Regions from separate parts of the Streptomyces sp. NPDC005533 genome, predicted to be linked through region 2. Evidence: riboswitches for the same ligand, from Rfam matches in the RefSeq annotation. Region 2 holds a riboswitch; the other holds the start of a gene.
The links. Region 2 has a riboswitch for guanidine ahead of ACFYP3_RS10670 (DMT family transporter). Riboswitches for the same ligand answer to the same signal wherever they lie in the genome.
Positions count from the first base shown of each region.

Region 1: it holds a riboswitch for guanidine, as region 2 does, so the genes downstream of both, ACFYP3_RS05425 (Ohr family peroxiredoxin) here and ACFYP3_RS10670 (DMT family transporter) in region 2, are expected to answer to the same signal.

Region 1 covers NZ_JBIAJH010000004.1:65,112-80,771, forward strand. The annotation lists gene xdhB (xanthine dehydrogenase molybdopterin binding subunit) at 1-2,073, shown strand, start outside; gene xdhC (xanthine dehydrogenase accessory protein XdhC) at 2,075-2,884, shown strand; gene ACFYP3_RS05415 (type 1 glutamine amidotransferase domain-containing protein) at 2,989-3,780, opposite strand; gene ACFYP3_RS05420 (AraC family transcriptional regulator ligand-binding domain-containing protein) at 4,056-5,078, shown strand; guanidine-III (ykkC-III) riboswitch at 5,133-5,194, shown strand; gene ACFYP3_RS05425 (Ohr family peroxiredoxin) at 5,270-5,722, shown strand; gene ACFYP3_RS05430 (hypothetical protein) at 5,709-6,158, shown strand; gene ACFYP3_RS05435 (TetR/AcrR family transcriptional regulator) at 6,195-6,806, opposite strand; gene ACFYP3_RS05440 (nuclear transport factor 2 family protein) at 6,903-7,331, shown strand; gene ACFYP3_RS05445 (NmrA family NAD(P)-binding protein) at 7,328-8,188, shown strand; gene ACFYP3_RS05450 (calcium-binding protein) at 8,466-10,520, shown strand; gene ACFYP3_RS05455 (SpoIIE family protein phosphatase) at 10,722-13,253, shown strand; gene ACFYP3_RS05460 (hypothetical protein) at 13,585-14,238, shown strand; gene ACFYP3_RS05465 (YceI family protein) at 14,495-15,052, shown strand; gene ACFYP3_RS05470 (anti-sigma factor domain-containing protein) at 15,198-15,660, opposite strand, start outside.
Region 2 covers NZ_JBIAJH010000008.1:113,132-128,791, forward strand. The annotation lists gene ACFYP3_RS10630 (hypothetical protein) at 1-62, shown strand, start outside; gene rdgB (RdgB/HAM1 family non-canonical purine NTP pyrophosphatase) at 70-684, shown strand; tRNA gene ACFYP3_RS10640 (tRNA-Leu) at 740-823, opposite strand; gene ACFYP3_RS10645 (HNH endonuclease) at 876-1,364, opposite strand; gene ACFYP3_RS10650 (HNH endonuclease) at 1,361-2,008, opposite strand; gene bcp (thioredoxin-dependent thiol peroxidase) at 2,150-2,617, opposite strand; gene ACFYP3_RS10660 (DUF3618 domain-containing protein) at 2,721-3,041, shown strand; gene ACFYP3_RS10665 (co-chaperone GroES) at 3,085-3,426, shown strand; guanidine-III (ykkC-III) riboswitch at 3,479-3,548, shown strand; gene ACFYP3_RS10670 (DMT family transporter) at 3,580-3,900, shown strand; gene ACFYP3_RS10675 (transglycosylase domain-containing protein) at 3,917-6,442, opposite strand; gene ACFYP3_RS10680 (ABC transporter permease) at 6,629-7,432, shown strand; gene ACFYP3_RS10685 (ABC transporter permease) at 7,425-8,423, shown strand; gene ACFYP3_RS10690 (ATP-binding cassette domain-containing protein) at 8,426-9,418, shown strand; partial or broken gene ACFYP3_RS10695 (DUF1707 domain-containing protein) at 9,539-10,159, shown strand; gene ACFYP3_RS10700 (DUF445 domain-containing protein) at 11,503-12,843, shown strand; gene ACFYP3_RS10705 (hypothetical protein) at 12,888-13,880, opposite strand; gene ACFYP3_RS10710 (GNAT family N-acetyltransferase) at 13,915-14,451, opposite strand; gene ACFYP3_RS10715 (hypothetical protein) at 14,718-14,912, shown strand; gene ACFYP3_RS10720 (hypothetical protein) at 14,922-15,248, shown strand; gene ACFYP3_RS10725 (YDG/SRA domain-containing protein) at 15,294-15,660, shown strand, end outside.

The DNA.
Region 1 (15,660 bases), on a different contig from region 2:
GTGCTCGGCGAGACCCTGGAGGCGGCCCGGCTCGGGGCGGCGGCCGTCGAGGTGGAACTCGACGAGAAGCCCTCCGTGATCACGCTGACGGAGGCGATCGCGGCGGAGAGCTTCCACGGCGCCCGGCCCGTGATGGTGACCGGCGACGTCGACGCCGGCTTCGCCGATTCCGCGCACGTGTTCACCGGCGAATTCCAGTTCTCCGACCAGGAGCACTTCTATCTCGAGACGCACGCGGCGCTGGCCCTCGTCGACGAGAACGGTCAGATGTTCGTCCAGAGCAGCACCCAGCACCCCTCGGAGACCCAGGAGATCGTCGCGCACGTCCTCGGCGTGCACAGCCACGAGGTGACCGTGCAGTGCCTGCGGATGGGCGGCGGCTTCGGCGGCAAGGAGATGCAGCCGCACGGGTTCGCGGCGATCGCCGCGCTCGGCGCCCGGCTGACCGGCCGGCCCGTCCGGGTACGGCTCAACCGGACCCAGGACCTGACCATGTCGGGCAAGCGCCACGGGTTCCACGCCACGTGGAAGATCGGCTTCGACACCGAGGGCCGCATCCAGGCCCTGGACGCCACCCTGACCGCGGACGGCGGTTGGAGCCTGGACCTGTCCGAGCCGGTGGTCGCCCGCGCGCTGTGCCACATCGACAACACCTACTGGATTCCCCACGCCCGTGTCACCGGCCGTATCGCCAGGACCAACAAGGTCTCCAACACGGCTTTCCGCGGCTTCGGCGGACCGCAGGGCATGCTGGTGATCGAGGACATCATGGGCCGGTGCGCTCCGCTGCTGGGCCTGGATCCGATGGAGCTGCGCGAGCGCAACTTCTACCGGCAGGGCCAGTCCACGCCGTACGGGCAGCCGGTCCTGCATCCCGAACGGATCTCCACCGTCTGGCGGCAGGTCCGCGAGGACGCCGCCATCGCCGAGCGCAGGCGGGAGATCGCGGCCTTCAACGCCGCGCACCCGCACACCAAGCGGGCGCTCGCGGTCACCGGGATCAAGTTCGGCATCTCGTTCAACCTCACCGCCTTCAACCAGGCCGGCGCGCTGGTGCTGGTCTACAAGGACGGCTCGGTCCTGATCAACCACGGCGGCACCGAGATGGGGCAGGGCCTGCACACCAAGATGCTGCAGGTCGCCGCGACCACGCTGGGCATCCCGCTGCACAAGGTGCGGCTGGCCCCGACGCGCACGGACAAGGTGCCCAACACCTCTGCCACCGCCGCCAGTGCCGGGGCGGACCTCAACGGCGCGGCCGTGAAGAACGCCTGCGAGCAGATCCGCGAGCGGTTGTTGCGGGTGGCCGGCACCCAGCTCGGTGCGAACGCCTCGGACGTGCGCATCGTCGAGGGCATCGCACGCGTCCTCGGCAACGACAAGGAGCTGGCCTGGGACGAGCTGGTGCGCACCGCGTACTTCCAGCGGGTCCAGTTGTCGGCGGCCGGGTTCTACCGGACCGAGGGCCTCCACTGGGACGCGAAGGCCTTCCACGGCTCCCCGTTCAAGTACTTCTCCTACGGCGCCGCCGCGACGGAGGTGGAGGTGGACGGCTTCACCGGCGCGTACCGGATCCGGCGGGTGGACATCGTGCACGACGTCGGCGACAGCCTCTCCCCGATGATCGACATCGGTCAGGTCGAGGGCGGTTTCGTGCAGGGCGCGGGCTGGCTGACGCTGGAAGACCTGCGGTGGGACACCGGCGACGGGCCGAACCGCGGTCGGCTGCTGACCCAGGCCGCGAGCACGTACAAGCTGCCGAGCTTCTCGGAGATGCCCGAGGAGTTCCACGTCAGGCTGCTGGAGAACGCCACCGAGGAGGGCGCGGTCTACGGGTCCAAGGCGGTGGGTGAGCCTCCGCTGATGCTGGCCTTCTCGGTGCGGGAGGCCCTGCGGCAGGCGGCCGGGGAGTTCGGGCCCGCCGGAGTCAGTGTGGAACTCGCCTCCCCGGCGACACCGGAGGCGGTGTACTGGGCGATCGAGGCGGTACGCGGGGGCGGTGCGCGGCACGGCGGTCACGCCCCCGGCGCCGGCGCGGCCCGGGCCGAAGCAAGCGCCTTGAGCAATGTCTGACATGACGTGGGTGGCCGCGGTCGCGCGGTTGCGGGAACGCCGGGAACCCGGCGTGCTCGTGACCGTCGCGACCGTGCGCGGCCACGCGCCCCGCCGGGCCGGCGCCAAGCTCCTCGTCGGAGCCACCGAGACGTGGGGGTCCATCGGCGGCGGCAACATCGAGGCCGTCGCCATCGACCGGGCGCGCGAGCTGACCGGCGCGGCCCGGCCGGAGCCGGAACTGATGGAGTTCGCCCTCAACGACAAGGTCACCGGCCCGCACGGCGTCCAGTGCTGCGGCGGAGCCGTCACCGTACTGCTGGAGCCGCTGCCGGTCGTCGAGGCGGTGGCGGTCTTTGGCGTCGGGCACGTCGGCCTGGAGCTGGCCCGCGTCCTGGCCCGCCACCACCTCGATCTGCACCTGATCGACAGCCGCCCCGACATGCTGACCGGCGAACGGCTCGGCGTGCTCGCGGACGCGGTGGCGCAGGTCCACGTGCACCACACGCCGCTGCTTCCGGAGGAGGTGCTCGGGGTGCTGCCGCCCGGCACCCACGTACTGATCATGACCCACGATCACGCCGAGGACGCCGCGCTCTGCGACGCCGCCCTGCGCACCGCGGGTCTCGGCTCGATCGGACTGATCGGCTCGGCCGCCAAATGGGCGAGGTTCCGTCGGCGTCTGGCCACCGAGGGCGGCCACGACAGCGCCGCCATCGACAGGATCAAGACCCCGATCGGCATCCCCGGGATCACCGGCAAGGAGCCCGCCACGATCGCGTTGAGCGTGGCGGCGGACCTGCTGCGGACCTTCGAGAGCGCCCGGCCCTGAGGGGCGCCCCGGGCCGCACGTGCCGGGGGCGCCCTTTCGCGCGGATAAGCCGCGAACGGAGTACCGCTCGGCCGCCGGGCCCCGCGCGACGCCGGGGCCCGGCGTCAGCCCGCCCGGTGCACCGCTCCCGCCGCGTGCGCGCGGACCAGGGCCACATAGTCCGCCGCCAGGCGGTGGCAGTCGCCGGGCCACCGCGCGGAGACGTAGTTGCCGTCCTTGACGGTGAATCCCCGTCCGGGCCGGGCGGCGGTGTCGCGCACCGGCAGCGGCGGGCCGGCCAGGAAATGACGCGGATCGGCGAGCGCCGCGGTGACCTCCTGCTGCACGGTGGTGCGGTACGTGCGGTAGTAGCGCCCGAGCCAGAGCCGGGTGAGGTTCCATCCCGTCAGCTCCAGCAGGGACGTCAGTGCCGTCGTCCGCCGGCCGTGGAGGACCGAGCGCCCGGTGGCGGGGTCCTTGGCCCGGGCGGCGAGCAGCACGCCGTGGCAGACGGCTCCCACGGGCAGCCCCCGGGTGAAGAGCCGGGCGAACAGCCGCTGGGCGGTGGCGTCTTCGAGCAGCGTCCGCATGCCGGCGGCGTGCCCGCCGGGGACGAAGAGGCCCGTCAGGGCGGCCGGGTCCCGGTCCGCGTGCTCCGCGTGTTCCTCGTACGAGGAGGGGGCGAGGAAGTGGGGGTCCTCGGTGAGGCGCCGGTAGGCGGCCAGATCGGCGCGGCGGGTCATCAGCCAGGGCGACAGCCAGGAGAACCCGAGGTCCGTGAGCCGGGGGTCGGCGAGCGCGACCTTCCCGCCGGGGGTCGCGAACCGCACCTCGAAACCGGCGTCCCGCAGCGCGGCCCAGGGCACCGCCGCCTCGGTGGGGTCGTAGTCGCCTGCGGGAAGCAGGAAGAGAATCACGGCGGGTACTCCTCTGTGCGGTGGTGATCGGGGCAGCGCGCTTCCCCGGCTTCCCCGGATTCCCCGGCACTCCGCGGGCCCCTGGTCCCCGGGGTGTCCGAAGGCCGACCTTAGGAGCGGCGCGCGGCGCCGTCATCCACTCCGGCGGCCACGTCGTTGACTCCCCGGACCGCTCTCCGCAGCCGTTCCTCTGGCCCCGTTCGCCGGGCCCGCCCGTCGGCGGCCGTAGCCGGACGGTGTTGACGGGGGTGGTGCGCCCGCATTGACTGGCGACCGTGTCCGCCACCGCGTCGCCCTCCGTCACCGCGTGTTACGCCCACGCCGTCCTGAACGCGACGGCCGAGGGCGAAAGCGGGCCGTCCGCCTCCTGGGACCTGCCCACGGACCGGCTGGAGTACGGCGAGATGCGCGCCCTGTGGGACTCGGTGCTCGACGCCGGGGACGCCGGCCCGCACACCGGGCTCCTCGTGGGCGACCGCATCCGGCCCGAAGGCCTGCACATCCTGGGCCACCTCGTCCTCACCAGCGCCGGTCTCGCGGACGCCGCGCGGGCGGCCGAGCGCTACCACCCCCTGGTCAGCCAGGCGGGCACGGTGACCCTGCACCGTGCGGGCGGCGTCGGCCGGATCCGCTACCGGCCGACCGTCGCCCCGGCCGCCATGCACCCTCAGCAGGTGGAGGCGGTCGTCGCCGGCATGGTGCGGGCGGCCCGCTGGATCGCCGGCGACGACTGGGCGCCCCTGGCCGTGTCGTTCGCCCACCCGCGTGCGGGCTCGGCCGAACCCTACGCCCGGGTCCTCGGCTGCCCCGTCACCTTCGACGCCCCGGAGAACACGATCACGGTCGCCGACGAGGATCTGGACCGGCGCCGTCCGCTCTACGATCCCGCGCTGAACGCCCTGCACCGGGCCTACGCCGACCGGCTCCTGGACCAACTGTCCGCGGGCGCGACCGCGGCCGGGCGCGTACGGCGGTGGCTGGAGCACGCCGGGCTGGAGGACGCGGGTCCCGAGGGCGCCGCCAGGGAGCTCAACCTCAGCGTCCGGACGCTGCGGCGGGCCCTGCACGCGGAGGGCACGTCGTGGCGGGCGCTCCTCGACGCCGCCCGCCACGGCCGGGCCGGGCGGCTGTTGGAGACCACGGACCTGCCACTGGACCGGATCGCCCCCCTCGTCGGCCTGAGCGGCGCGACGGCCCTCGTCCGCGCGTTCACCCGGTGGGAGGGCCTGCCTCCCGGCGCGTACCGCCTGCGGCACCGGCCCGCGCCCCCGGATCCCGACGGGACCGGCGGCGGGTGAGGTACCTCACCGCGGGCGGTGCTCCGGCGGACCGTCGGCGTTGCTAGATTGTCCGGCGGCCGGATCCGAGGCCCCGGACGAGACGCGCCGTACCCGGTTACGCACGACGACGCGCGAGGTGCCGCACCAGCGGCGCCTCACGCTGTCCGTCCCCGGGCAGCGTCCTCGTCGAGCAGGATGGGCCGAACGCCATGACCGTGCCACTCACCAGCAGCCTGTACCGGACGACCGCGCATGCCGCGGGGGGCCGTACCGGGTCCGTCCGCACGGACGACGGGCGCCTGGACGTCCGTCTCGCCCCGCCGCGCAAGAAGGTCCCGGGCACCACCAACCCGGAGCAGCTGTTCGCGGCCGGTTTCGCCGCCTGCTTCACCTCCGCGCTCGCGGAGGTCGCGGCCGGCTTCGGGGCGGACGCCGGCGCCGCGCGCGTGGCCTGCGAAGTGCAGCTCGGCACCACGGACACCCCTGCGGGCTACGGCCTCGCGGTGGCCCTCACCGTCAGCCTGCCGGGGTGGCGGGCGGCGGACCTCCAGCCCCTCCTGCACCGCGCGGACGCCGTCTGCCCCTACTCGCAGGCCGTGCGCGGCAACGTCCCGCTGACGCTGCTGGCCGTGGACGACCCCGCCGCCGATGACCGCGCCTGAGCCGGTGCCGGTGGGGCCCGTCCCGGGCGGACCCGGCGTCCCGGTGCCCGCGCGCGGGGCCTGGCTGCGGCGCGGCATCAGCCGCGACGGCGGACCCCTGACCGAGGACAGCGAAGTGGTGTGGCTGCAGGTCGGGTCCTGCTACGCCGACAGTCGCGGCTTCGCCGGTACGACGTCGTTCGACGGCTCCCGGGTGCACTTCCGGCACCTGACGGGCGAGCCGGGCGAAGACACCGGCACCTTCCGACGGGAGGGGGCGAACCTCGTCGAGTGGGGCACCAACCCGGACGGCAGCACCTTCCTGGAGGTCTGGACCCCCCTGCCCGGCGCGGACGGCGTCACCGGCTCCTGGTCCGGTCCCGACCACCACGTGGTGCGCGTCGGCCGGCACGTGGTGCACGTCGACTCCCGTACGGGTACCTACTGGCGGCTGTGACGGCGCGGGGGGGGGCGCCGCCCCCGGCCGCCGGGGTCAGGTTGCGTCGGACGCACCCCGCCGGGTGCGGGTGTCGAGGATCCCGGCGGTGAACTCCGCCAGCTGCCGGCGCAGTTCCTCGCGCGGCACCCCCTTGTCCCCGGCGAGGTGGGCGACGAGGTCGGCCCGGGTGGCGGCGAGCAGCGCGTGGGCGGTGAAGTCGGTGTCGGCCGGGCCGGGGATCTGCTCCAGCAGGTCGCGCAGCAGGGCGTGCCACCGCCCGTAGTGCGCCGTCCGGTAGGGACTGTCCGCGCCGGTCCCCTCCAGGGCCAGCGCGAGGTGGCGGTTGTCGAGCTTGAAGCACAGGACGGCGTCCAGCAGGGCCGGTACGCGCCGGAGCGGCGCGGTGGTGGGCCCCAGCGGTGGCGGACCGCTCTCGACGGCGGTCCTGACCGGTTCGAGCCGTGCCTCGTACAGCGCGCCGATCAGCCCGGTGCGGTCGCCGAAGGCGCGGAAGAGCGTTCCCTTGCCGACGCCGGCCGCGGCCGCGATGTCGGCCATGGTCACGTCCTCGGGGCTCCGGCAGTGGGCGAAGAGTTCGTCGGCGGCGGCGAACACGGCTGCCCGGTTACGGGCCGCGTCCTTGCGCGGACTGCGCTGTTCGGTCATCGGGATGATCCTCCGGTTGCGATGCGGACCGGCGGTCCGTATCGTTCACGGAAGAAGCGGACCGCTGGTCCGTATCGTACGGGACGGAGTACCCCCATGCCCACGACCACCGCACCGGCGGATCTGTACCGCCACGGCCTGCGCCTGCTCCTGGCCAAGGACATCGCCGGCTGGGTCGGCCTGTGGGCCGACGACGGCGTGATGGAGTTCCCCTTCGCCCCTTCGGGTTGGCCCGATCGGCTGGACGGCCGGGAAGCCGTCGCCGCGTACATGCGCGACTACCCCGATCACATCGACCTGCACGACTTCCCCGACGTCCGGATCCACGAGAGCACCGAGCCCGGGACCATCGTGGTCGAGATGCGCGGTGTGGGCCGCCTCGTCGCGACGGACAGGCCCTTCGACATGAGGTACGTCGCCGTCGTGACCGTCCGGGACGGACGCTTCACCTCCTACCGCGACTACTGGAACCCCCTCGCCGTCCAGGCGCCCGGGACGGACTTCACGGGGAGCGGCGCCCGATGAACCCCACCGCGACCACCCTGGTCATCGGTGCCACCGGCACCACCGGCGGCCGCACCGCCGCGCAGCTGATCGCCGCCGGCCACCGCGTACGGGCCGCCGGGCGTCGCGCCACCCCGCTCCCGGGAGCGGACCCGGTCCGCTTCGACTGGTACGACCCGACCACCTTCGGCGCCGCCCTCGACGGGGTCGACCGCGCCTACCTCGTCCCGCCGATCGGAGACCCGGACCCGGCCGCGGTCATGCTGCCCTTCCTCCGGGAGGCCGTCGCCGCCGGTGTACGCCGCGCGGTCCTCCTCAGCTCCTCGGCCATCCCCGAGGGCGGGCCGGCCGTGGGGGCGGTGCACCGGGCCCTGCCCGGCCTGTTCGAGCAGTGGGCGGTCCTGCGGCCCTCCTGGTTCATGCAGAACTTCACCGGCGCGCACGCGCACGCCGACAGCATCCGCACCGAAGGGCTCATCCGGACGGCCGCCGGGACCGGCCGGGTCGGCTTCGTCGACGCCGACGACATCGCCGCCGTCGCCGTACGCGCCCTGACGGACGACCGGGCGCCCGACACCGACCTCGTCCTGACCGGCCCGGAGGCGCTCAGCCACGACGACATCGCCGCGATCGTCAGCCGGGTCACCGGCCGCCCCGTGGTCCACCACCCCTTGACCCACGAGGACATGTACGACCGGCTGGCCGCCGTGATCCCGCCGGAGTTCGCCGCCATGCTGGCCGCGATGGACCGCGCCATCGCCGAGGGGGCCGAGGACCGCACCACCGACACCGTCGAGCGCCTCACCGGCCGCCCGCCGACCCCCTTCCGGGTGGTCGCCGAACGGGAACTGCGCGCCGGGGCGACTCGGCGCGGATGAGCGCGCCGCGGGCGTCGGCGCCGCGGGTGACGAGTGCGGCGCACCTCCACCGCGGGCCCGTCCGGCGACAGGTTCGGACCGGATCGCCGGGGTTCGTGCACCCGGGAAGCACCGCTGGAACCGCCAGGGGTGCCGTGTACGGCGGTCGGGTGGAACCCCCGTCTCCGGCGGTGCGCGCCCGGCGAGCCGCCGAGGCCCTGCCGCGGCCGTGGCCGGAAGCTGTGGCCCGTCACGAGGGGTGACCCGAGGCAGGGCAAGCAGCGGCAGAGGGGTCTGGATGTCGGCATTCACCTGGGGTGCGCGCAGGGTGCGGGGACGAGGAGCGAAGGACGGCCGGCGGCGCCGCGCCGACCGGCTCGGCGCGGTGACGGCCCTGGGCCTGGCGCTCACCATGGCCCTGCCCGGAGCGGCGCTGGCCGCGCCGGGCGATGTGGACCCCACGTTCGGCGGCGGCGACGGGATCGTGACCACCGACCTCGGCGCCGCCGAAGCGGCCGCCGACATGGTGGTGCAGCCCGACGGCAAGATCATCGCCGTGGGCGGTGACGTCTCGGACTCCCTCGGCAATTTCGCGGCGGTCCGCTACAACGCCGACGGCAGCCTGGACACCACCTTCGGCGACGGCGGGAAGGTGTCCACCGACATCGCCGGCGGCTCCGACACGGCCAACGGCGTGGCCCTCCAGGCCGACGGCAAGATCGTCGTCGTCGGCACCAGCGAGAACCTCGAAGGCGGCATCGCCTGGTTCACGGTGGTCCGCTACCACCCGGACGGCAGCCTGGACACCAGCTTCGACGGCGACGGCAAGGCGGTCACCGACCTCGGCGGCGGTGGCGCCGACCAGGGCTCCGACGTGGCGGTGCAGGCGGACGGCAAGATCATCGCCGCCGGGGGTGTCGGCGGGGTGTTCGCACTGGTCCGGTACAACGCCCTCGACGGCAGCCTGGACACCGGCTTCGGCGGTGACGGCAAGGTGTTCACCGACTTCGGAGGCCTCCAGGAGGGCAGCACGGCGTACGGCCTGGCCCTGCAGGCCGACGGCAGGATCATCGCCGCCGGTGATACGACCGAGGGCCTCGTACGGGACTTCGCGCTGGCCCGGTACAACTCCGACGGCAGTGCGGACACGACCTTCAGCGGCGACGGCAGGCTCACCACCGACCTGGTCGGCATGGACACCGCCCAGGACGTGGTGGTGCAGTCGGACGGCAGGATCGTGGCCGTGGGCGGCTCCGGTGCCGGCGTGTTCTCGCTGGCCCGGTACAACGCCAACGGCACCCCCGACACGACCTTCGACGGCGACGGCGAGGTGACCACCAACCTCGGTGGGCCCCAGGGCGGCAGCTCGGCGTACGACGTCGTCCAGCAGTCCGACGGCAAGCTCGTCGCCGTCGGCGGCGGCAACGGCGACTTCGCGCTGGCCCGCTACCTCACCAACGGCAGCCTGGACACCGGCTTCGGCGGGGGCGACGGCACGGTCACCACGAACGTCGGGGGCGCCGACCTGGCCCAGTCGGTGGCGCTGCTGCCCGACGGCAGGCTCCTCGCCGCGGGCGGCGGCGGGGCGGGCGAGGACTTCGCGCTGGCCCGGTACGAAGGCGGCGGCACCACTCCGCCGCCTCCGCCCAGTGCGGACCTGGCCGTCACCGTGTCCGGTCCCGCCGCCGTCAGCATCGGCGACCAGGCGACCTACACGGTGACGGTGCGCAACACCAGCACCACCACCCCCGCGACGGCGGTCACGCTGGCCGACACCCTCACCGGAGCCGGCGGCACCGTCCTGTCGGCCGTGGCCGGCCAGGGCAGCTGCACGAGGACCGCGACCAGCGCGAACTGCACCCTGGGCACCCTCGCCGCCGGCGCCTCCACCACCGTGACCGTGGTGGCCGAGCCCCGCAGCACCGGCACCCTCACCGACACCGCCACGGCGGACGCGGCGGAGCCCGACCCCGTGCCCGGCAACGACAGGGCCACGGCGAACACCACCGTGAACAACGCCCGGGGCTGCACGATCATCGGCACCAGCGGCGCGGACACCCTGAACGGCGGCTACTTCACCGACGTGATCTGCGGTCTCGGCGGCGACGACACGATCCGCCCGGGCTACGGCAACGACACCGTCCACGGCGGTGCGGGCAATGACAACATCGACGGCGGCTTCGGCGACGACACCCTCGTCGGCGGCCCCGGAAACGACACCCTGCTGGGCAACTACGGCAACGACCGGCTCAACACCGTCGACGCCGTCGCCGGCAACGACACCGCGAACGGCGGCCTCGGCAGCGACACCTGCACGACCGACCCCGGTGACGCCCGCATCAGCTGCCCGTAGGTCGTCTCCTCCGGATCCGGCCCGCGCCCGGGCGGGAAGGCCGGCGTCCGCGGCGCGGCGCCGGCCTTCCCGCCCGGGGCACGCGCGCGAGACACTGTGACCGACGCCTGGAGCGGGACCGGATGGCGCAACGCCTCTGGCTCCCGTAACGGACATCGATCAGCATGAGGGCAGCGGGACCGGCGGACGAGATGGGCACGCATGCGCGCCACCGAGAACAACCAGGACTATCCCTTCGCCGCCACGAACACGGCGGCGGCACTGCTGGACGACACCGGGACGGTCCTCGCCTGGACACCGGCGGCCGAAGCCCTTCTGGACCGCCGGTCCGCCGACGTGTGCGGCCGCCCGGCGCGGGACCTCCTGGCGGACCCGGGCAGCTGGGAAGCCGTCCTGGCCCAGGGCGGGCCGGGGAAGCAGGAGGGCCCGAAGGACGGGGAAGGCCCGGCGGGCCGGGAGGGCCCGGCGGGCTGGGAAGGGCGGGCCACCCTGCGGCACGGCTCAGGACGTGAGCTGGAGATCGGTTTCCGCGTCATCCCGCTGAACGACGGCGCGCCCGGCGGCCCCGCCCGCTGCCTCGTGCTCGGCGCACCCCTGGAGCTGGTCGCCCGATGGCGGCAGGACCACGCCTTCACGCAGGAACTGTTCCTGCAAGGCCGAGTGGGACTGGCCGTCTTCGACGCGGAGCTGCGCCTGCTGCGGACGAACTCGCACCTGTTGCCGTACACCGGGGTGCCGGTCGACCTGTCAGGCCGGCGCCTGGCCGACTTCCTGTGGGCGGAGGACGCCCGGATCATCGACGACCGGCTGCGGGAGGTCCTGCGCAGCGGGATCCCCCTCATCGGTCTCAACACGACGGTGCGCACCCTGGACGACCCGCGGGGCGGCCGGGTCGTGACCATCCAGGCGTTCCGGCTGCAGGATCCCGACGGACACCCGATGGGTGTGGCGACGGTGTTCACCGACGTCACCGACCACGAGCGCTGGCGCGGGCGCCTGGACCTGCTGTACCGCGCCACCGGCGCGCTGGGCGGTTCGCTGTCCGTCCTGCGCACCGCGGAGGACCTGGTCAAGGTCCTGACGCCCGCGCTCGGCGACTGCGCCGCGGTGGATCTGGCGGAGACCGTTCTGACCGGCGGTGAACCACCCGCTGACGCGACTCTCACGCTGCCGCTGATCCGGCTGGCCGTCGCCGGAGCGGAATCGGCTGCGCTGCGTACGGGGAGCACCCGGTTCGAGCCTCCGACCGCAGCGGCCGTTCCCCACCCGACCGCGACGGAGACGGGCCTGCCGGAAACGGGGGCGCGCGAGGAGCGGGGCTGCCGGGGAGAGTTGATCACCGGCTTCGGAACCCGGCCCACGGAGGCCGCGGGCGCGGCGGTTCCGGAGTGGGCCACGACCGTCCCGGGTGCGCATTCGGCGATGACGGCGCCGCTGTGCGCACGGGGCATCAGGTTCGGACGGCTGACGCTCTGGCGGACGGGTGACGCTCCCCCGCTGGACGCGGACGACCTGGCGCTGCTGGAGGAGATCGCCGCCCGTGCGGCCGCCGCCGTGGACAACGCGCGGCGGTACACCAAGGAACGCCGTACCGCCGTGGGCCTGCAGCGCAGCCTCCTGCCGCCGGCCACCTCGGAGAGGCCGGCGCTGGAGGCCGCCGGCCTCTACCTGCCCGCCGACGCGGACAGCGGCGTGGGCGGCGACTGGTTCGACGTCATCCCCCTGTCGTCGGCCCGGGTCGCCCTCGTGGTCGGGGACGTCGCCGGTCACGGGCTGCACGCCACGGCCATGATGGGCCGCCTGCGCAGCGCCGTACGCGCGATGGCGGACCTGGAACTGGAACCCGAGGAACTGCTCGCGCACGTGGACGACATGGTGGTCCAGGTCGCCGCCGAGGCCGAGAGCGACGACCCGGACGACGCCGACGCGGGCATACCGGTGCCGAGCGGCCCGGCCGGGGCCACCTGCCTGTACGCCGTCTACGACCCGGTCACCCGAGCGTGCGTCATGGCGAGCGCCGGGCACCCGCCGCCGGCCGTGGTCAGCCCGGACGGAAGCGTGGAGTACGTCGAGCTGAGCCCCGGCCCGCCCCTGGGGGTCGGCGGTTGGCCCTTCGAGCCGGTCGAACGCGAACTGGCGCCGGGAAGCGTCCTCGCCCTGTACAGCGACGGCCTGATCGAACGCGGAGAGGGCGACATCGACCAGGGCATGGACGACCTGGCGGACCGCCTGCGGCGCGCGGACGTCATCGGCCGGCCGCTGCGTCAGGCCCGGCACGACATCGTGGAGGGACTGCCGCCGGGCAGGCTCAGGGACGACGTCACCCTCCTGTTGGCCCGTACCCGGGTGGTGGATCCCGGCTCCCTCGCGACCTGGTGGCTCGACGCCGACCCGGCGATCGTCGGCGAGGCGCGCCATCTCGTCCTGGACCAGCTGACCGCGTGGGACCTCGACGAGCTGGCCTTCAGCACGGAACTGATCGTCAGCGAACTGGTCACCAACGCCATCCGGCACGCCGGCGGCCGGCTGCGCCTGCGCCTGATCCGCGCGGACACGCTGACGTGCGAGGTCTCGGACGCCAGCAACACACAGCCGCGGATGCGGCGTGCGAGGAACTCCGAGGAAGGCGGCCGCGGGCTGTACATCGTCGCCCAGCTCTCACACCGCTGGGGCAGCCGCTACACCAGGGGCGGCAAGACCGTCTGGTCCGAGCAGAACCTGCCGCCGGCCTGACCGACGCGGCCGTGCATTAAGGGGGGATCAAACGAACCTTAAGGCTGCCTGCGGTCCTGCCGTCCCCGCGTCGCCCAAGGGGAGCGGTACGAGCCCCGCACGCTCCGACCACGGTCAGCGGTACGGCGCCCACCTGCGGCTTTGACGGTGTTCCACGAGCCTCGCGGCGCCGCGGCGCGCCCCGCACAGCACGCGAGACCTCCTCGGCGCCGGATTTGTAACGCGGCGACAAGGAATGAACGGGCGTGTGACGCCCGGCGTATGCAGGACGGGGAGACAGCGTCCATCGGATCGAGGAGTGTCCATGTCCCGCAAACGGACTATGAGTTCCATGAAGAAGCTCGTGCTCTCTGTCACCACGGGAACCCTGGTGACCGGAGGCGTCATCGCCACGGTGGCGACCGGCAACGCCTCCGTCCCCGACGTCGTGTGTCCGGGGTCGACGGTGACGCTGTCGGGCGAGGCGGGGCCGCCCGCGGCGAGCAGCGGGACCTTCCCGGTGGGCACCAAGCTGAAGGTGACCAACCTGGACAACGGCCAAGCCACCACCGTGACCGTCAACGGCCCCTCGGGCAGCTGCGTCCTCCTCAACAATGCGGCCTTCGACAAGGTCCGCGAGCCCGGCAAGAACCTCATCCGACGCGCACGCGTCGAACGCGTGGGGGGCGGTGGCACGCCGGCCGCCGGCGCGACCGGGGCGGCGGGTGCGGGGGGTGGCCAGGCGCCGCCGGTCACGGGTCAGGTGGTGTGTCCGGGGTCGACGGTGACGCTGTCGGGCGAGGCGGGACCGCCCGCCGCGAGCAGCGGGACCTTCCCGGTGGGCACCAAGCTGAAGGTGACCAACCTGGACAACGGCCAAGCCACCACCGTCACCGTCAACAGCCCCTCGGGCAGCTGCGTCCTCCTCAACAATGCGGCCTTCGACAAGGTCCGCGAGCCCGGCAAGAACCTCATCCGACGCGCACGCGTCGAACGCGTGGGCTGAGGGACCGCAGCCGGGTCGCCGGGCCACCGGGGCCATGGCGGGGACACACGCCCCAGCGTCCCCGCCGTGGCCCCGGCCCCCGGCCCCCGGCCCCGGTGACGCCTCCGTCAGCAGGTCCGGCCCGGATCGATCGGCAGGGTGCACTGTGGGGGCGCCCCGTGCGTCAGGCCGCGCCTCGAACCGATCACGCCCTAGCGTGGGCCGGGAGACGATCCGGGCGGACCACCGCCGGGATCCAGGCCCTACGGAGGCACCCATGACCACGTCCCCCGCCCTGTCCGAGCTCACCGGGGACTACGTCCTCGACCCCGCCCACACCCGGATCGGCTTCGTCGCCCGCCACGCCATGGTGACCAAGGTCCGCGGCGCGTTCCACGAGTTCGAGGGCACCGCCCACCTGGACGGCGCCGACCCCTCCCGCTCCAGCGGCCAGGTCGTGATCAAGACCGAGAGCATCGACACCGGCGTCGAACAGCGCGACCAGCACCTGCGCACCAACGATTTCCTGGACGCTCCCAACTACCCCGACATCACCTTCCGCACCACCTCGGTCGAGCCGCGCTCCGACACCGAGTACCGCGTCACGGGCGACCTGACCATCAAGGACACCACCCGCCCGATCAGCATCGACTTCGAGTACACGGGCACGGCGGTCGACCCCTTCGGCAACCGGCGCGTCGGCCTGGAGGGCTCGGTGACCATCTCCCGCAAGGAGTACGGCGTGACCTGGAACGCGGCCCTGGAAGGCGGCGGCGTCCTGGTCGGCGACAAGGTCGTCCTGGAGTTCGACATCTCCGCGATCAAGCAGGACTAGCGCGTCCTTCCAGGTCCCGACGCCTTCTGGGAGGGCGCTCGCGAAGACGGCCTCGTGCGCGGAGCGTACCCCCGTTCCCGCCGCCGGCACGAGGCTGGGCGGGGTAGCCGCCGGTCGGCCAGGGAGCGTTGGATCGGAGCCCGGCTCAGGTGCGGAGGGCCAGGAGGAGCAGGGGGGTGGTGGTGGGTTGCGGGGATCCTGCGGCGGGTTCGAGGGTGAGGCCGACGGTGCGGGCGTCGGCGGTGTCCCCGTCGAGCGGGACGGTGCCGTCCTGGTGGATGAAGCCGGCCGGACGCATGGTTCCGTCGTGGTCGAGCCACAACTGGTACGTCTTGCCGGCGGCCGGGGCGGGCAGGCCGGTGGCGGTGAAGACGGCCTTGTTCTGCTGGTCGGAGGCGACGACGGTGGTGAAGGCCCCGTTGCCGGCCCGGCCGTGAACGGTACGGGCGTCCGGAGCGGCCAGGACGGAGCTCACGGTGTCGAGGCGCTGCTCGCTCTGCCGGGCCCGCTGTTCGAACTGCCGGTTCTGCTGGTTCTGCCAAGCGGCCAGGCCGGCGAACGACGCGGCGGCGGTCAAGCTCGCGGCCAGGGCGAGCGGTACGGTCCTG
Region 2 (15,660 bases):
CGGACATCCAGCCCGTCGCGGACGCGGCCGGCGAGATCTCCAAGGTCTGCACCCCGGGATAATGGACGCATGACCTCGACGCCCAGCCGCCTGATCCTGGCCACCCGCAACGCGGGCAAAGTCTCCGAACTCCGCGCCATCCTGTCCGACGCCGGCCTGCCGCACGAGCTGGTCGGCGCGGACGCGTACCCGGAGATCCCGGACGTCAAGGAGACCGGGGTCACCTTCGCCGAGAACGCCCTCCTCAAGGCCCACGCCCTCGCGCAGGCCACCGGGCTCCCGGCCGTCGCCGACGACTCCGGCCTCTGCGTGGACGTCCTGAACGGCGCCCCCGGCATCTTCTCCGCCCGCTGGGCCGGCACGCACGGCGACGACAAGGCCAACCTCGACCTGCTGCTGGCCCAGCTCGGCGACATCGCCGACGAGCACCGCGGCGCCCACTTCTTCTGCGCGGCCGCCCTCGCCCTGCCCGACGGCACGGAGCGCGTGGTCGAGGGCCGCCTGCTCGGCACCCTCCGCCACACCCCGTCCGGCACGGGCGGCTTCGGCTACGACCCGGTTCTCCAGCCCCTGGGGGAGACGCGGACGTGCGCGGAGATGACGGCCGCGGAGAAGAACGCCATCTCCCACCGGGGACAGGCGTTCCGCGCCCTGGTCCCCTTCGTCCGCGCCCTCCTGAGCTGAGCCCGGGTACGAGAACGGCCTGCGAATCAATCCTTCGATTCGCAGGCCGTTTGTGTGCGGCGGAAGGGATTCGAACCCTCAAGCCGTTTCACGGGCCACAGATCCTAAGTCTGCTGCGTCGCCGTTGCGCCACCGCCGCTAGCCGCCTGCCATGATAGCCGCAGGCGGCCAGGGCGGTTGATGAAGATCGGTTATGTCGAGGGGCGGCTGCCTCCTCGACACCAGGTGCCGGTGATGGCATGGCAGTTGGGGCAGAGCAGTCGCAGGTTCTCCCGACGGTCGTCGCTCCGGTCGCCGTTGATGTGGTCCACTTCCAGCGTCATGGGACGCCCCCGCCACTCGGGAGGTGTGCCGCATCGTGCGCAGCGGTCCGGGGTGCCGATGTCCCGAAGGGCTCGCCGCAGGAGGTCGGTGCGTGTTCGCTGTTTTCCGTTTCGGGTGACGAGGATTTCCTCTGCGGCCTTGAGCGGCCTGGTCCCGGCCTTACCGCGTTGATGCCCTTGGCCGAGGAAGTGCGACGTGTCGTGTCCCTCCTCTGCGATCCATTTGCGCAAGTGGGCACGCTGCCCGCCGTGGTCGGGGAATCCCAGTGCCCGGAGCGTTCCGGCGATACCGGCCGACTTGGTGATGGCCTGCGCCAGTTCTTCTCGTGAGGGCCGATCGTGGCGGTGGCTTTTCATACCCGCCCCTTGCCCCGGCCGCGGTACGAGTCTGTCGTGGAGTGGCAGTTGGGGCACAGCAGCCGCAGGTTTTCCCGACGGTTGTCGCGCCAGTCGCCGTTGATGTGGTCGACCTCCAAGGGGAGGGGTTCAGCCATCCAGACTGCGGAGATACCGCAATCGGCGCAACGCTCCTCGATGCCGAGCTCAAGCAGAGAGCGCCGGAGCATCGTGTTCGGAGTGCGCCTGGCATGCGGAGTGTGGTCCTCACGGAGGATCTCGTCGGCTGCGCGCCGTCGGTTGTTGTCTCGCATCCGGTCCGTTCGGGACGGGCCGGTGAAATGCGACGTGTCGATGCCCAGCGCGCGGACCCGGCGGCTGATGTGGGCATGGTGCCCTCCCACCGCGTCGAGTCCTAGGCGTCGCAGCACCTCGTACATGTTGCTGGAGGCGTTGACCGCCTCCTCCAGAACGGCGCGTGTCCAGCGGTTTCCGTCCCGCTCGAAGTGAGAGACGTCCACTCCGAGCTGGTTCATGCGCCTGCGTATGTATGCGCGCGAGCTGCTCTTCGGATCGACTCCCAGTTGCTTCAGCGCCTCCTCCAGCGTCCGTGACGTACGTGCCGCCTCCGCCAGGCGTTCCCGCGTGTACGGGCTGATCGGCATCCCGGCCCCTCCGTTCCAGGTCGCACGTGCGACCCTCGTACGGAGTAACGGACCGATAGTCGGACGGTTACGAGCAGTCTCGTCCGATAGGCACTCCGGCCCGCACCCGAGCGGGTGCGGGCCGGTGCGGCAGGGGCCGGGTCAGATGCCCAGGTCCTTGATGATCTTGGCTACGTGGCCCGTGGCCTTGACGTTGTAGAAGGCGTGCTCGACCTTGCCCTCCTCGTCGACGACCACCGTGGAGCGGATGACCCCGGTGACCGTCTTGCCGTACAGCTTCTTCTCGCCGTACGCGCCGTACGCCGTCAGGGTCTCCTTCTCCGGGTCGCCGACCAGGGTGACCTTCAGGTGCTCCTTCTCGCGGAACTTCGCCAGCTTCTCCGGCTTGTCCGGGGAGACCCCGATGACGTCGTAGCCCGCCGTCGCCAGGACGTCCAGATTGTCCGTGAAGTCGCAGGCCTGCTTGGTGCAGCCCGGGGTCAGGGCGGCCGGGTAGAAGTAGACGATCACCTTGCGGCCCTTGTGCTCGGCGAGCGAGACCTCGTTGCCGTCCGCGTCGGGCAGGGTGAAGGCGGGGGCGGTGTCGCCCGGCTGAAGTCGCTCGCTCATCTGGACAGTCTCCTCAAGAGGGGATCGGTACGTCCCGAGACTAAGCTGACAGACTGTTCACCGGGGACTACCCCCACCGGACCACGACGACGGAGGCAGCGCGGTGCCCGAAGCCAGGACCCCCGCACAGATCGAGGCGGACATCGTCCGCCGCCGCGAGCAGCTCGCCGAGACGCTCGACGAGATCGGCGTGCGCGTGCACCCGAAGACGATCATCGGGGATGCGCGGGCCAAGGTCGTCTCGACCGTCGACCACACGGCCGGGCGGGCCTTCGCCGCGGTGAACCGTGTCGTGACGGACCTGCGGGACGGCCTGCGCCACGAAGACGGGACTCCGCGTCCCGAGCGGATCGTGCCGGTCGCCCTCCTCGCGGTCGGCGTGGTCGGTGTGGTTGTCCTGTCGGGACGACGCAGGCGCGCGTGACCCTGAGCGGCACGGGGCGGGCGCGGACAGGTAGGTTCGGGGCGTGAGCGAGAACACCACCCACGACAAGCTGCCCATCCGCATGCTGCACGACCGCGTGCTCGTGAAGTCCGACCTGCCGGAGGGCGAGCGGCGCTCGGGCGGCGGCATCCTGATTCCGGCGACGGCCGCGGTGGGCAAGCGGCTGGCCTGGGCCGAGGTGGTCGCGGTCGGGCAGAACGTACGGACGGTCGAGCCCGGGGACCGGGTCCTGTACGACCCCGAGGACCGCGCCGAGGTCGAGGTGCGGGGCGCGACGTACGTGCTGATGCGCGAGCGGGACCTGCACGCGGTGGCCGCGGAGCGGCTGGAGGGGTCGGAGGACTCCACCGGTCTGTACCTGTGAGCGCGCCTCACTGAGCCGAAAGGGCTGGTGGCCTTGGTCACCGGCCCTTTTCGCCGCCCTTTGCTACGGTGGAGGAGAACCCGACGAGACGCGCCGTACCGGGTACGACAAGACGACGCACCCCGTATCGCTCGATGTCTCGGAGGTGCCGTCATGGCCTGGGTTCTTCTCGTTGTCGCCGGTGTGGTCGAAGTCGGCTGGTCGATCGGCATGAAGTTCACCGACGGCTTCACCCGGCTCTGGCCGAGCGTGTTCACGGGCGCCGGCATCGTCACCAGCATGGTGCTGCTGTCCTACGCCGCGCGGACCCTGCCCATCGGTACCGCGTACGGGGTGTGGGTGGGCATCGGCGCCGCCGGTGCGGCCGTGCTCGGCATGGCGGTGCTGGGCGAGCCCGTCACCGCCTCCCGGATCTTCTTCATCGGTCTGCTGCTGGTCGCCGTGGTCGGGCTGAAGGTGACCTCCGGTCACTGACCGCCCGCGCCGGCCGTCATTCCAGGAACGCCGACGGTGGCGGGCGCAGGCCCTCGGCCGGGCCGCCGTCGGCGCCCTGGGTGCCCGTCGTCCCCTGGGTTCCCTGGGTTCCCTGGGTGGCGCCGCCGTTGTCCTGCCCGCCCTGCGTCCGGCCGCCGTTGTCCTGACCCCCGTTGTCCTGCCCGCCCTGGGCCTGGCCTCCGTTGTTCTGGCCCCCGTTGTTCTGTCCTCCCTGGTCCTGGCCGCCCTGCGTCCGGCCGCCGTTGTCCTGACCCCCTTGGTTCTGGCCGCCGTTGTCCCGTCCGCCCGTCGGCGGTGACGGCCGGCGCGGAGGCGTGGGCGTGAGTTCGTCGTCCGGCGTCTCCTGCGGGGGGTTGGACTCCGGGGAGGGCGGCGGCGGGGGCTGCGCCGCGCCCGGCTGAAGGTCCAGGTCGAAGTCGACGGGGTCGGTGCCCTCCAGCGCGGTCTTCGTGTACGCGGCCCAGATCCGGGCCGGGTAGCCGCCACCGCCGATCCGGGGTTCGCCCAGGGCTCCGTAGAGCGACTGCAGGGTTCCGGTGTCGGGGTCCTGGCCCATCATCGAGACGACCGTGACCAGGTTCGGGGTGTAGGCCGCGAACCAGGCCGAGCGGTCCAGTTCGCCGGTGCCGGTCTTGCCGGCGGCCGGGTGTCCGGCGGCGAGGGCCGCCGTACCGGTGCCGTTGTCCACGACGCTGACCAGCATGGAGGTGGTGGTGTCGGCGGCCTCGCGGCTGATGGCCTGCGTGGGGGTGCGCTCGGGCAGGCCGATCGTGTCGCCGCCCTTGGTGATCTTCTCCAGGAAGGTGTACGGGGTGCGTCGGCCGTGGTCGGCGAGGGTCGCGTAGGCCTGGGTCATGTCCAGGACGCTGGCCTGCATCGTGCCGAGTGCCATGGCGGGGCCCGTGACGAAGTTCGGGGTGTCCTCGGGGATGCCGAGGTCGATGGCGGTCTTCTTGACCTTGCCGGTGCCGACGTCGACGACCATCTGTGCGTACACGGCGTTGACGGAGAGGTCGGTGGCGGTGTTGACGGTGATGTTCCCGTACGAGACCTGGCCCTCGTTCTCGGGGTTGAAGCGGATCCGGCCGCCGATGACGGGGCGCCTGTTGTCGCCGTTGTAGACGGTGTTCGGGGTGATCCGGCGGCCGTCCTGGGTGCGGGAGCCGTTCTCGACGGCGGACGCGAAGACGAACGGTTTGAAGGTGGAGGCGACCTGGTAGTCGTGCCGGGTCGCGTTGTTGACGTACTGCTTGGTGTAGTCGATGCCGCCGTACATGGCGACGACCTTGCCGGTGGCCGGGTCGATGGAGACCCCGCCGGCCCGCACCAGCCGGTCCGCCTTGCGCGTCTCCGGATCGAGTTTGCCGATCATCTGGTCGTCGACGGCCTCGACGAAGGCGCTCTGGCGGCGCTTGTCGATGGTGGAGGTGATCCGGTAGCCGCCCTCGGCGAGGGTCTTGTCGTCGAGGATCTTGTTCTCGACGATGTAGTCCTTGATCGCTTCCACGAGGTAGCCGCGCTGGCCGGACAGGCCCGCGGCCGCGCGGACCTTGCCGGGCTCGGGGAACTGCGTCGTGGCGCGTTCGGTCTCGGACAGCCAGCCCTTCTTGACCATGCCGTCGAGTACGTAGTTCCAGCGGGCGAGGGCGCGGGCGCGGCTCTGGGGGTGGGCGACCACGTCGAAGGCGCTGGGGGAGTTGAGCAGGGTGGCGAGGTAGGCGCCCTCGGCGGTGGTGAGGTTGCTGACGTCCTTGCCGTAGTAGGCCTGGGCGGCGGCCTGGATGCCGTAGGCGTTGCGGCCGAAGTAGCTGGTGTTCAGGTAGCCCTCGAGGATGTAGTCCTTCGACTTCTCGCGGCCGAGTTTGATCGCGATGAAGAACTCTTTGACCTTGCGTTTGATCGTCTGTTCCTGGCCCAGGTAGTAGTTCTTGACGTACTGCTGGGTGATGGTGGAGCCGGACTGGGTGCCCTTGCCGGTCGCGGTGTTCCAGGCGGCGCGGAGCATCGCCTTGGGGTCCACCGCCCGTTCGGAGTAGAAGTCCCGGTCCTCGGCGGCCAGTACGGCTTCCTGCACGGTCCGCGGGATCTGGGAGAGCGGCACGTTGACGCGGTTGACCTCGCCGTCGCGGGCGATCTGCGAGCCGTCGGAATAGAGGTAGACGTTGGACTGGGCGGTGGCGGCGGCGTTGGCCGGCGGGATGTCGACCAGCAGGTAGCCGGCCACGAGGGCGCCGCCGATCAGCAGGGCCAGCAGCAGGACGGCGCCCAGGACCATGCGCCAGGTGGGGATGAGGCGGCGCCAGCCGGTGCGCTGACGGTGGCGCTTCTTCCCCGGTGCGGGCGGCCCGGGTTGCGGCCCGGGCTGCGGCTGGGGCTGCGGTTGGGCCTGGGGCGGCGTGGCCCCCGCTTGCCGGTCCGCCGGTTGCTGCCGGGGCCGCTGGTTCGCCCGGGGTCGGCGTGCTTCGGGCGGGGTGTCCGGGTCACGAGGGGTCCAGCCCGGGGGTGGTGACTGGTCGCTCATCTCCAGGACTCCTCGACGCCGTTCGAAATATCCACTTCTGTACCTCATGGTGTCTACCCGATGGCCGGTGATTCCGCTCCGGACGGGCGTAAATCGGTCGCGTGGATCGCCCCTCCGCACTAAGCTCGCGCGCTTTGGCCGACGTAGGAACGACGTGGAAAACGGAGGGATACGGTGCGCCGGAGAGTGCGTCTCTACCTGGCGGTCGCGGCAGGCGGATTCAGGCGGTACGCCACCTACGGAACGGCGACGGCGGCCGGGGTCTTCACCAACACCACCTTCGGTTTCATCGTGGCGTACACGTACATCGCGCTGTGGGACGAGCGCCCCGGGCTCGGCGGCTACGACCAGGCGCAGGCCCTCACCTTCGTGTGGGTGAGCCAGTCGCTGCTCGCCGCAGGGGCGTTGATCGGGGGCGGCTTCCAGGAGGAGATCCAGGAGCGGGTGCGCACGGGCGACATCGCCGTCGACCTGTACCGGCCGGCGGACCTCCAGATGTGGTGGCTCGCCGCCGACATGGGGCGGGCCGCCTTCCAGCTGCTGGGGCGCGGGCTGGTCCCGTTGGCGGCGGGGGCGCTGGTGTTCCGGCTGGCGCTGCCCACCGATCCGCTGCGCTGGCTGCTGTTCCTGGTCTCGGTCGCGCTCGGGCTCGTGGTGAGCTTCGCGCTGCGCTACCTGCTGGGGCTGCTGGCCTTCTGGCTGATGGACGGGTCCGGCATCAACATGATGGCGACCGTCGTCTCGATCTTCTTCTCCGGGATGCTGCTGCCGCTGACCGTCTTCCCGGGCGGCTTCGGCGAGTTCGTGCGCGCCCTGCCGTGGTCGGCGATGCTCCAGGTGCCCCTGGACGTCCTGCTCGACAAGCACGCGGGGGCCGGGGGCGCGGCCGGGGCGCTGGGGTTCCAGGCCGGGTGGGCGCTCGTACTGCTGGGGGCGGGGCGGCTGCTGCAGTCGGCCGCGACGCGGAAGGTGGTGGTCCAGGGTGGCTGAGGCGGAGGCAGTGGGTGCCGGAGCCGGAGCCGGAGCCGGAGCCGGGGTCGGGACCGGGACCGGTGAGGCCGTGAAAGCCGTGAAGGCCGTCGAGGCCTCGCCGGCGCCGGAGTTGACGGCCCCGGGGACCGTGCCGGGGGCGGCGTCCGGGGTGGGCCCGCTCGGCGGGTCCGCCCGCGTACGGCAGGTCCGCGAGGGGCTGCGCGGCTACGGCCTGATCGTGGCGATGTGGATCCGCTCGACGATGACGTACCGGGCGTCCTTCGCGCTGTCCGCCTTCGGGAACGCCGCGATCACCCTCCTCGACTTCGTCACGATCTTCATCATGTTCTCCCACGTGGACGTCCTCGGCGGCTTCACGCTGCCCGAGACCGCCCTCCTGTACGGATCCTGCTCGGCCTCCCTGGGCCTCGCGGACCTGCTGATGGGGAACACCGACCGGATCGGCGCCCGGATCCGGGACGGCTCGCTGGACACGATGCTGGTGCGTCCCGTCCCGGTGCTCGCGCAGGTGGCGGCGGACCGGTTCGCGCTGCGCCGGCTGGGCCGGGTCGTGCAGGGGCTCGGGGTGCTGGGCTGGGCGCTCTGGTCCCTGGACGTGGACTGGACGGCCGGGAGGGCGCTGATGGTGCCTGTGATGGTGGTGGCCGGGGCGGCGATCTTCGCGGCGGTGATGGTGACGGGGGCGGCCTTCCAGTTCATCGCCGGGGACGCGGCCGAGGTGCAGAACTCCTTCACCTACGGCGGCTGCACGATGCTCCAGTACCCGCCGACGATCTTCGCCAAGGACCTGCTGCGCGGGGTCACCTTCATCGTGCCGCTCGCCTTCGTCAACTGGCTGCCCGCGCTGTACGTGCTGGGGCGGCCGGATCCGCTGGGACTGCCCGGGTGGGTCGCGTACCTGAGCCCGCTGGTGGCCTTCGTGGTGTTCCTGCCCGCGTCGCTGGCGTGGCGCGCGGGAGTCCGTTCGTACCGAAGCACGGGGAGCTAGTCGTGGCTGACACGGATGCGCTGATCTCGCTGGACGGGGTCGAGAAGGTCTTCGACGTACGGCGCCGGGTGGGCCTGATGCGCCGGGAGAAACGCCGGGTGCGGGCGGTGGACGGGATCAGCTTCGAGGTCGCGCGGGGCGAGATGGTCGGCTACATCGGGCCCAACGGCGCCGGGAAGTCGACCACCATCAAGATGCTGACGGGCATCCTGACCCCGAGCGGCGGCCGGCTGCGGGTCGCGGGCATCGACCCGTCGCGGGAGCGGATGCGCCTCGCGCACCGGATCGGGGTGGTCTTCGGGCAGCGCACCACGCTGTGGTGGGACCTGCCGCTGAAGGACTCGTACGGGCTGATGCGGCGGATGTACCGGATCCCGGCGGCGCGGTTCGCGGAGAACCTGGAACGCTGCGTGGACCGGCTGGACCTGGCCGAGCTGCTCGACGTACCGGTACGGCAGCTGTCGCTCGGGCAGCGGATGCGCGGGGACATCGCGGCGGCGCTGCTGCACGATCCGGAGGTGCTGTACCTGGACGAGCCGACGATCGGGCTCGACGTGGTGAGCAAGGCGAAGGTACGGGGCTTCCTGCGGCAGTTGAACGAGGAGCTCGGGACGACGGTGCTGCTGACCACGCACGACCTCCAGGACATCGAGCAGTTGTGCGAGCGGGTGATGGTGATCGACCACGGGCGGCTGATGTACGACGGGGTGCTGGACGGTCTGCACGCGGCGGGTTCGGAGGGCTCGGAGGGCTCGGCGGGGGCGAGCGAGCGGACGTTGGTGGTGGACCTGGAGCGGGAGCTCGCGCCGATCGAGGTGGCGGGTGCGCGGGTGGTGAAGGTGGAGGGGCCGCGGCAGTGGCTGGCGTTCCCGGCGGGGACGTCGGCGGCCCCGCTGGTGGCGGCGGTGGCGGCGGAGTACCCGCTGGTGGACCTGTCGGTGCGGGAGCCGGACATCGAGGACGTGATCGCGCGCATGTACGCGGGCCGCGGCTGAGCCCCCGCCCGGAGCGGGCCGGTCGACCGACCGGGTCAGGGGAAAACCGGGGTCGATCTCAGGGACGTGCCCAGGTCCTGCCCGTACAACTCCCGGGAAACCGTGCATAGTCTGGTCCGCATGAGTGACGATCGGCCGGAGAAGCCGTTGCCGGAGCTGAGGGCGTCGGATGCGGACCGGGACCGGGTGGCGGAGCGTCTGCGGGACGCCGTCGCCGAGGGCCGGCTCGACATGGAGGAATTCGAGGAGCGGCTGGAGGCGGCGTACAAGTCCCGGACGTACGCGGAACTGGAACCGCTGACGCGTGACCTGCCGGCGGCGGCGGGGCCGACCGCGCAGCCGGTCCCGGCTGCCGGGTCGGCGGCAGCGCCGTGGCCGGGGCGGATCGGCGGGGCGGGGACCTCCACGCTCGCAGTCGCGGTCATGTCGGGGTTCCAGCGCAAGGGCCGGTGGACGGTGCCCGCGCGGTTCGACGCGGTGGCGTTCTGGGGCGGCGGCGAGCTGGACCTGCGCGAGGCGGACTTCGCACAGCGCGAGGTGGTGATCAACTGCGTCGCGATCATGGGCGGCATCGAGATCACGGTGCCGCCGGGGGTGGAGCTCGACGTACGGGGCTTCGGCTTCATGGGCGCCTTCGATCAGCGCCACAGCCCGGGCCCGTCCGTGCCGGGCGCCCCACGGGTCGTCGTCACGGGCTTCGCCTTCTGGGGCGGCGTGGAGATCAAGGTCAAGCCCCCCAAAACCCCGGTAACGGGCCCACCCCTCCGCAAGGAGCTGTAACGCCGGTCCGACGACTGCCTGCGGTGCGCGGGGGCCGGCCCTGCTGCCGTGCGGGGTGGTGCCGGGCCCGCTGCCTGGGCCCGCTGCCTACGCCTGCTGCCCGGGCGCGTTGCCCGGGCCGGCTGTCGGGCGCGGTGACGGACCGGCTGCCCAGGCCCGCTGCCGGGCGTGTTGCGGTGCGCGGTGCCGGGCCCGTGCCCGGGCCTGCTGCGGGGCGTGCTGCCCGGGCCTGTTGCCGGGGCCGGCTGTCGGGCGCGGTGTGCCAGGGCGTGCTGCCCGGGCCCTGCCCGGATCGGGCAGGGCTCGGCCCGTCGACCGGGGCGCTTCGCAGCGGGCCGGGCGGTGCGCGGGACCGGGTGGGCGGGTCGTCGCGCCGCCGCCAGGGCCTGCGGCCGGCCGTTGCTCCGGGCCCGACAGCGGGCCCGGACCATGGCTTTGGCCCGCCGACGGGGCGCCCTGCCGCTGGCCAGCTGCCGTCGCCATGGGGGGAGCCCAAGCCCCCGGGCTTCAGGCGCCGGCTGGCCGGCGGTTCGGCGCTCCGGCTCGCGGCAGCGGCACGTGCCGCTGCCGGGTGTTGCCCTTGCCGGGCAGGGAACGGATCGGTCGGCCCACGCCGCGCGGGCGGCGGTACGAGCGGCTCATGCCGCTGATGCGACGGGCCGACACCCTCGCTCGGCCCACAGACCGACACGGTGCGGGAGCGAGTCGGCGGCGGCCGCCGTACGGGCCCCCGCGGAGCGGCATGCCGGGCGCGGGTCGCCCGTGCGACGGCCCGCGCGGGAGCGAGACGGCGCGGGAGCGAGAGGTACGGCCCCCCCCCGCGGAGCGGCATGCTGGGCGCGGGCCCTCCGTACCGCGGCCCGCGCGGGAGCGAGACGGCGCGGGGTCTCGCGTACGGGCCCGCGCGGGAGCGAGACGAACGGCCCCCGCGGAGCGGCAGGCCAGGCGTGGGTCTCCCGTACGGCGGCCCGCGCGGGACCGAGACGGCGCGGGGTCTCGCGTACGGGCCCGCGCGGGAGCGAGACGAACGGCCCCCGCGGAGCGGCAGGCCAGGCGTGGGTCTCCCGTACGGCGGCCCGCGCGGGACCGAGACGGCGCGGAAGCGTGACGTACGGCCCCCCCGCGGAGCGGCATGCTGGGTGCGGGCCCTTCGTACGGCGGCCCGCGCGGGAGCCAGACGGCGCGGGGGCGTCCACACCGCAGCCCCCGCGGGAGCGAAAGGGTGTGGCGGGAACTCCTCGGGCCTCCCAGGAGTCGGATGCTATGCAGACAAAACCGGCGCCCCCGGGGGAAGGCAGGAGCACGTGGAGAACCGCAGCACAGCCGGAGGCACCGCCCCGCCGCCGGAGCCCCGACCCGTCGCGCCCCCCGCCCGCGGAGCGTTCGTGTTCAACGCGGCGGACGAGGAGCGCCGGCGCGGTGTCCGGCGGATGAAGACCATCGCGACGGGCCTGCTTCTCCTGGTCGCGCTGGTCTACGTACTGGCCACGTACGCCCAGCACGCGTGGGGCGCCGGCGGCTGGGCCGCGTACGTGGCCGCCGCGGCCGAGGCCGGCATGGTCGGCGCGCTCGCGGACTGGTTCGCCGTCACCGCCCTCTTCAAGCGGCCCCTCGGCCTGCCCATCCCGCACACCGCGATCATCCCGACCAAGAAGGACCAGCTCGGCGTCACCCTCGGTGAGTTCGTCGGCGAGAACTTCCTCTCGTCCGACGTGGTCCGCGCCCGCCTCCACGCCCTCGGCATCGGCGGCCGCCTCGGTGCCTGGCTGGCCGATCCCGCCCACGCGGACCGGGTCACGGCCGAGCTGGCGGCAGCCCTGCGCGGGGCGCTGACCGTCCTGCGCGACTCCGACGTGCAGGCCGTCGTCGGCGAGGCGATCACCCGGCGCGCGGAGGCCGTCGAGATCGCGCCGGGCCTCGGCAAGACCCTGGAGCGGGTCGTCGCGGACGGCGGCCACCGCCGGGCCGTCGACCTGATCTGCGCCAAGGCCTACGACTGGCTGGTCACGCACGGGGACTCGATCACGGACGCGGTCCAGGGCGGTGCCCCCGGCTGGACCCCGCGGTTCGTGGACCGCAAGGTGGGCGAGCGCGTCTACAAGGAGCTGCTCCGGTTCGTCACGGAGATGCGGGACATGCCCGAGCACCCGGCGCGCGGGGCGGTGGACCGCTTCCTGCGGGACTTCGCCGCCGACCTCCAGGCGGACTCGGAGACGCGTGCGAGGGTGGAGCGCCTCAAGTCCGAGATCCTGGCCCGCGACGAGGTCCAGGACGTCATCGCCTCGGCCTGGTCGGCGATCCGCTCGATGATCATCTCGACGGCGGAGGACGAGCAGAGCGAGCTGCGCCTGCGGGTCCGTGCCTCGCTGATCTCGCTGGGCGCGCGGCTGGCCACCGACGGCCGGCTGCAGGCGAAGCTGGAGGGCTGGATCGAGGGCGCGGTCGTCTACGTCGTCACCACTTACCGGACCGAGATCACCTCGCTGATCACGGACACGGTGGCGGGCTGGGACGCCGAGCACACCTCCCGCAAGATCGAGGCGCACATCGGCCGTGACCTGCAGTTCATCCGGATCAACGGCACGGTGGTCGGCGCCTTGGCGGGCCTGCTGATCTACGCGGTGTCCCGCGCCTTCGGGGCGTAGCCGGGCCCGGGCCCCCTGCCCCGGCCCCCAGCCCCCGGCCCCGGCTACGGCCTCGGGAGCGGCAGCTCCAGCTGGGCGTGCCCGCGGGCGGTGACGCCCGGCGGCGCGGGGCGGGCCGCCCCCAGGGCGAGGAGGGAGCGCAGGGCGCCGATCACGTCCGCCGGCCGGTCCCGGAGGATCGCCGGGGTCGTACTGGCGACCAGGACGCCGTGGGCCTCCAGGCGCAGCCGGCGGTGCAGCGTGGCCTGCCAGGCGTCGCGCGTGTAGTGGTACTCCGCGGAGTCGACCTCCAGTGCCACGCCCTCCTCGGGCCAGTACGCGTCCGGTGTGGCGAGGAAGGCGCCGTCGGGCGCGTAGAGGCGGGCGTTCCACAGGGGTGCGGGCAGGTCGGTGGCCGACAGGGTGTCGCGGGCGCGGCCCTCGGCGATCGAGCGGACCCCGGCGAGCAGTTCCGCGGCGGCGGCGCGGACGGCGGGGCGGTGCCGGACGCGGCCGGCGCGCAGTTCGGCGTGCAGGTCGTGCGGGTGGCACCAGCCGCCCTGGACGACGTTGGCGAGGACGGAGCGCACCAGGTCGGGGTCGTCCGTGCGGGCCGCGAAGTCGGCGGCGGCCCGGACCGGGCGGGCGCTGGGGACGCCGTGGATGTGGATGGTCGCGGGCCAGCGGGCGGTCGCGGCGGGCCGGACGCGGCCGGTGGCCGTCACCGTGCGCGGGGAGCGTACGAGGACGTGGAGCGGGTCGGGCGGCGCGCCGCGGATGCCGAGGAGCGCGAGGGCGGCGCCGCCGGTGAGGGCGGCGCTCGCCCCGGACATCGGGTCGGCGGCGGGCTCGGCGGCGTACAGGACAGCCGACAGCGCGTGCTGCCGGGCGTCCGGCGGGCCGGTCTGCAGGAGGTACACGCGGGGCAGGAGCCGTTGCCAGGGTCCGGCGCGGCGGCTGCGGCCGCTGATGGTGGCGGCCGGGATGCCGGCCTGCCTGAGCTGGTGGTGGGTGGCCAGGTTGAGCTGGCGCTGGGCGACGGCGACGCGTGTGATCATGCCCGGGATATGCCCGGTGGGGTGCGGGCGATGCTCAGGCCGAGGGGTGGTTCGGGGCGAGGAAGACGACGACGCCGTTCTCCGTGCCGGGCAGCGGGGCGACCTCGTGCCAGCCGAGCCGGCGGTAGGTGGCGACGGTGTCGGTGGCCATGCGTGCGGTGAGGAGCCAGGCGCGGGCGTCCGGGGCGTCGGCGGTGATCTCGGCGAGGAGGGCGCGGCCGGTGCCGTGGCCGCGCGCGTGCGGGCGTACGGCGAGCTCGTCGATCTCCAGGGCGCCGATGAGGAGTTCCCGTACGCGCGAGCGGCCGAGCTGCGCGGTGACCTGTCCGTAGGCCCGGTCGGTGGGGAAGGCCTTGGGGGTCAGCCAGGCGGTGGCGAATCCGTCGATGCCGACCGCCGACTGGGCGAAGGCGGTACGGAATCCCGTGCGGCGGCTGTCGGCCTGGAGCCGGGCGGCGAACTGGCGAATGGTTTCTTCGTCCTCGTTCCACGGCGGAGCGGAGAAGACCTCGCTGTAGGTGTCGGCGAGTTCGTCCGACAGGTCCAGCACGGCTGGTCCATAACAGATCACGTTTGCAGCTCCTAGGGCCGACTTGGGCGGCTTCGGTCGTATCGCCCCTCTCGGAGAGTGAATCTACGCCGGGAAGGTTCCCTGGCGGGCAGGTGCACGGATCCGGAGGGTGTGCGACAAATCCGACTTCCGTACGGTGTCGCGGACGGCCCGTATCGGCGGCGTACGGGCGGACGTTGAACGGGTGGAGCGCGAAGCCGAACGCATCGCACGACGCGCAGGAACCACAGAAGCCAAAGAAGCCACAGGACACCCCGGAGCCCAGCGTGCCGACCAACACCCTCATCACCCGCGTCCTGGTCGCTCTCGGGGGCTGCGCCGTGGCGTTCTTCATCATCCTGGGCGTGATGGCGGTGCTTCCCCGCGCCGTTCAGGACTCCCTCCCGCCCGGTGTCCTCGGCGGAGCCGTCGTGGTGCTGGGGGTGGTGGCCGCGCGCCGCTTCACCCGGCGGGCGCGTTAGCCTCGACCGATGACGTCCGAACGGCCGGAGGCCCCCACCATGGCGCAGCTCCCCACCTCACTCGTGGCCGCAGCCGGCCTCGTCGGCGGCTACGCCGCCGCCCGCTGGACCGGCAAGCGCCCCCTCGGCGGCGTGGTCCTCGCGGCCGCCGGCGCCGTCGCGGCCCGCGAATGGCACCGCCGCACGACCCCGACGACGACGGCCCTCCTCGGCGCGGCCTACATCGCCGCCTTCGCGGCCTCCCACCCCCTGGCCAAGAAGATCGGCCCCTGGCCCGCGGTCTTCACGGCCGCCACCACGATGGCCGCAGCCGCCCACACCACGGCCGACCGCTAACCACCAACCGCTAGCCCACCTTTGATCCTTTGGCATGATGCGCGCATGACTGCGCCTTCGAGATCCGTTGCGTTCGGTACCCCTGACGGTGTGGCTGAGGGGGACTGGTTTAAGGGGCACGCAGAGCTCCACGCCCACGGCGTCCATCGCTTCAGCGGCCGCGGAATTGCCGGCACCGAGAAGACGGGCGCCGACTCCATCGTGCTCTCCGGTGGGTACGTAGACGATCGCGATGAAGGCGACGTGATCATCTATACCGGTGAAGGGGGCCGCGACCGGGACTCGGGGCGGATGGTCGCCGATCAGTCCCTCGGGGAGCGGGGCAACGCTGCGCTGGTCGTCTCGCAGGCCATGGGACATCCCGTGCGAGTGATCGAAGGCCTCGGGGTCACCCGTGGCAAGCGCCGTCGAG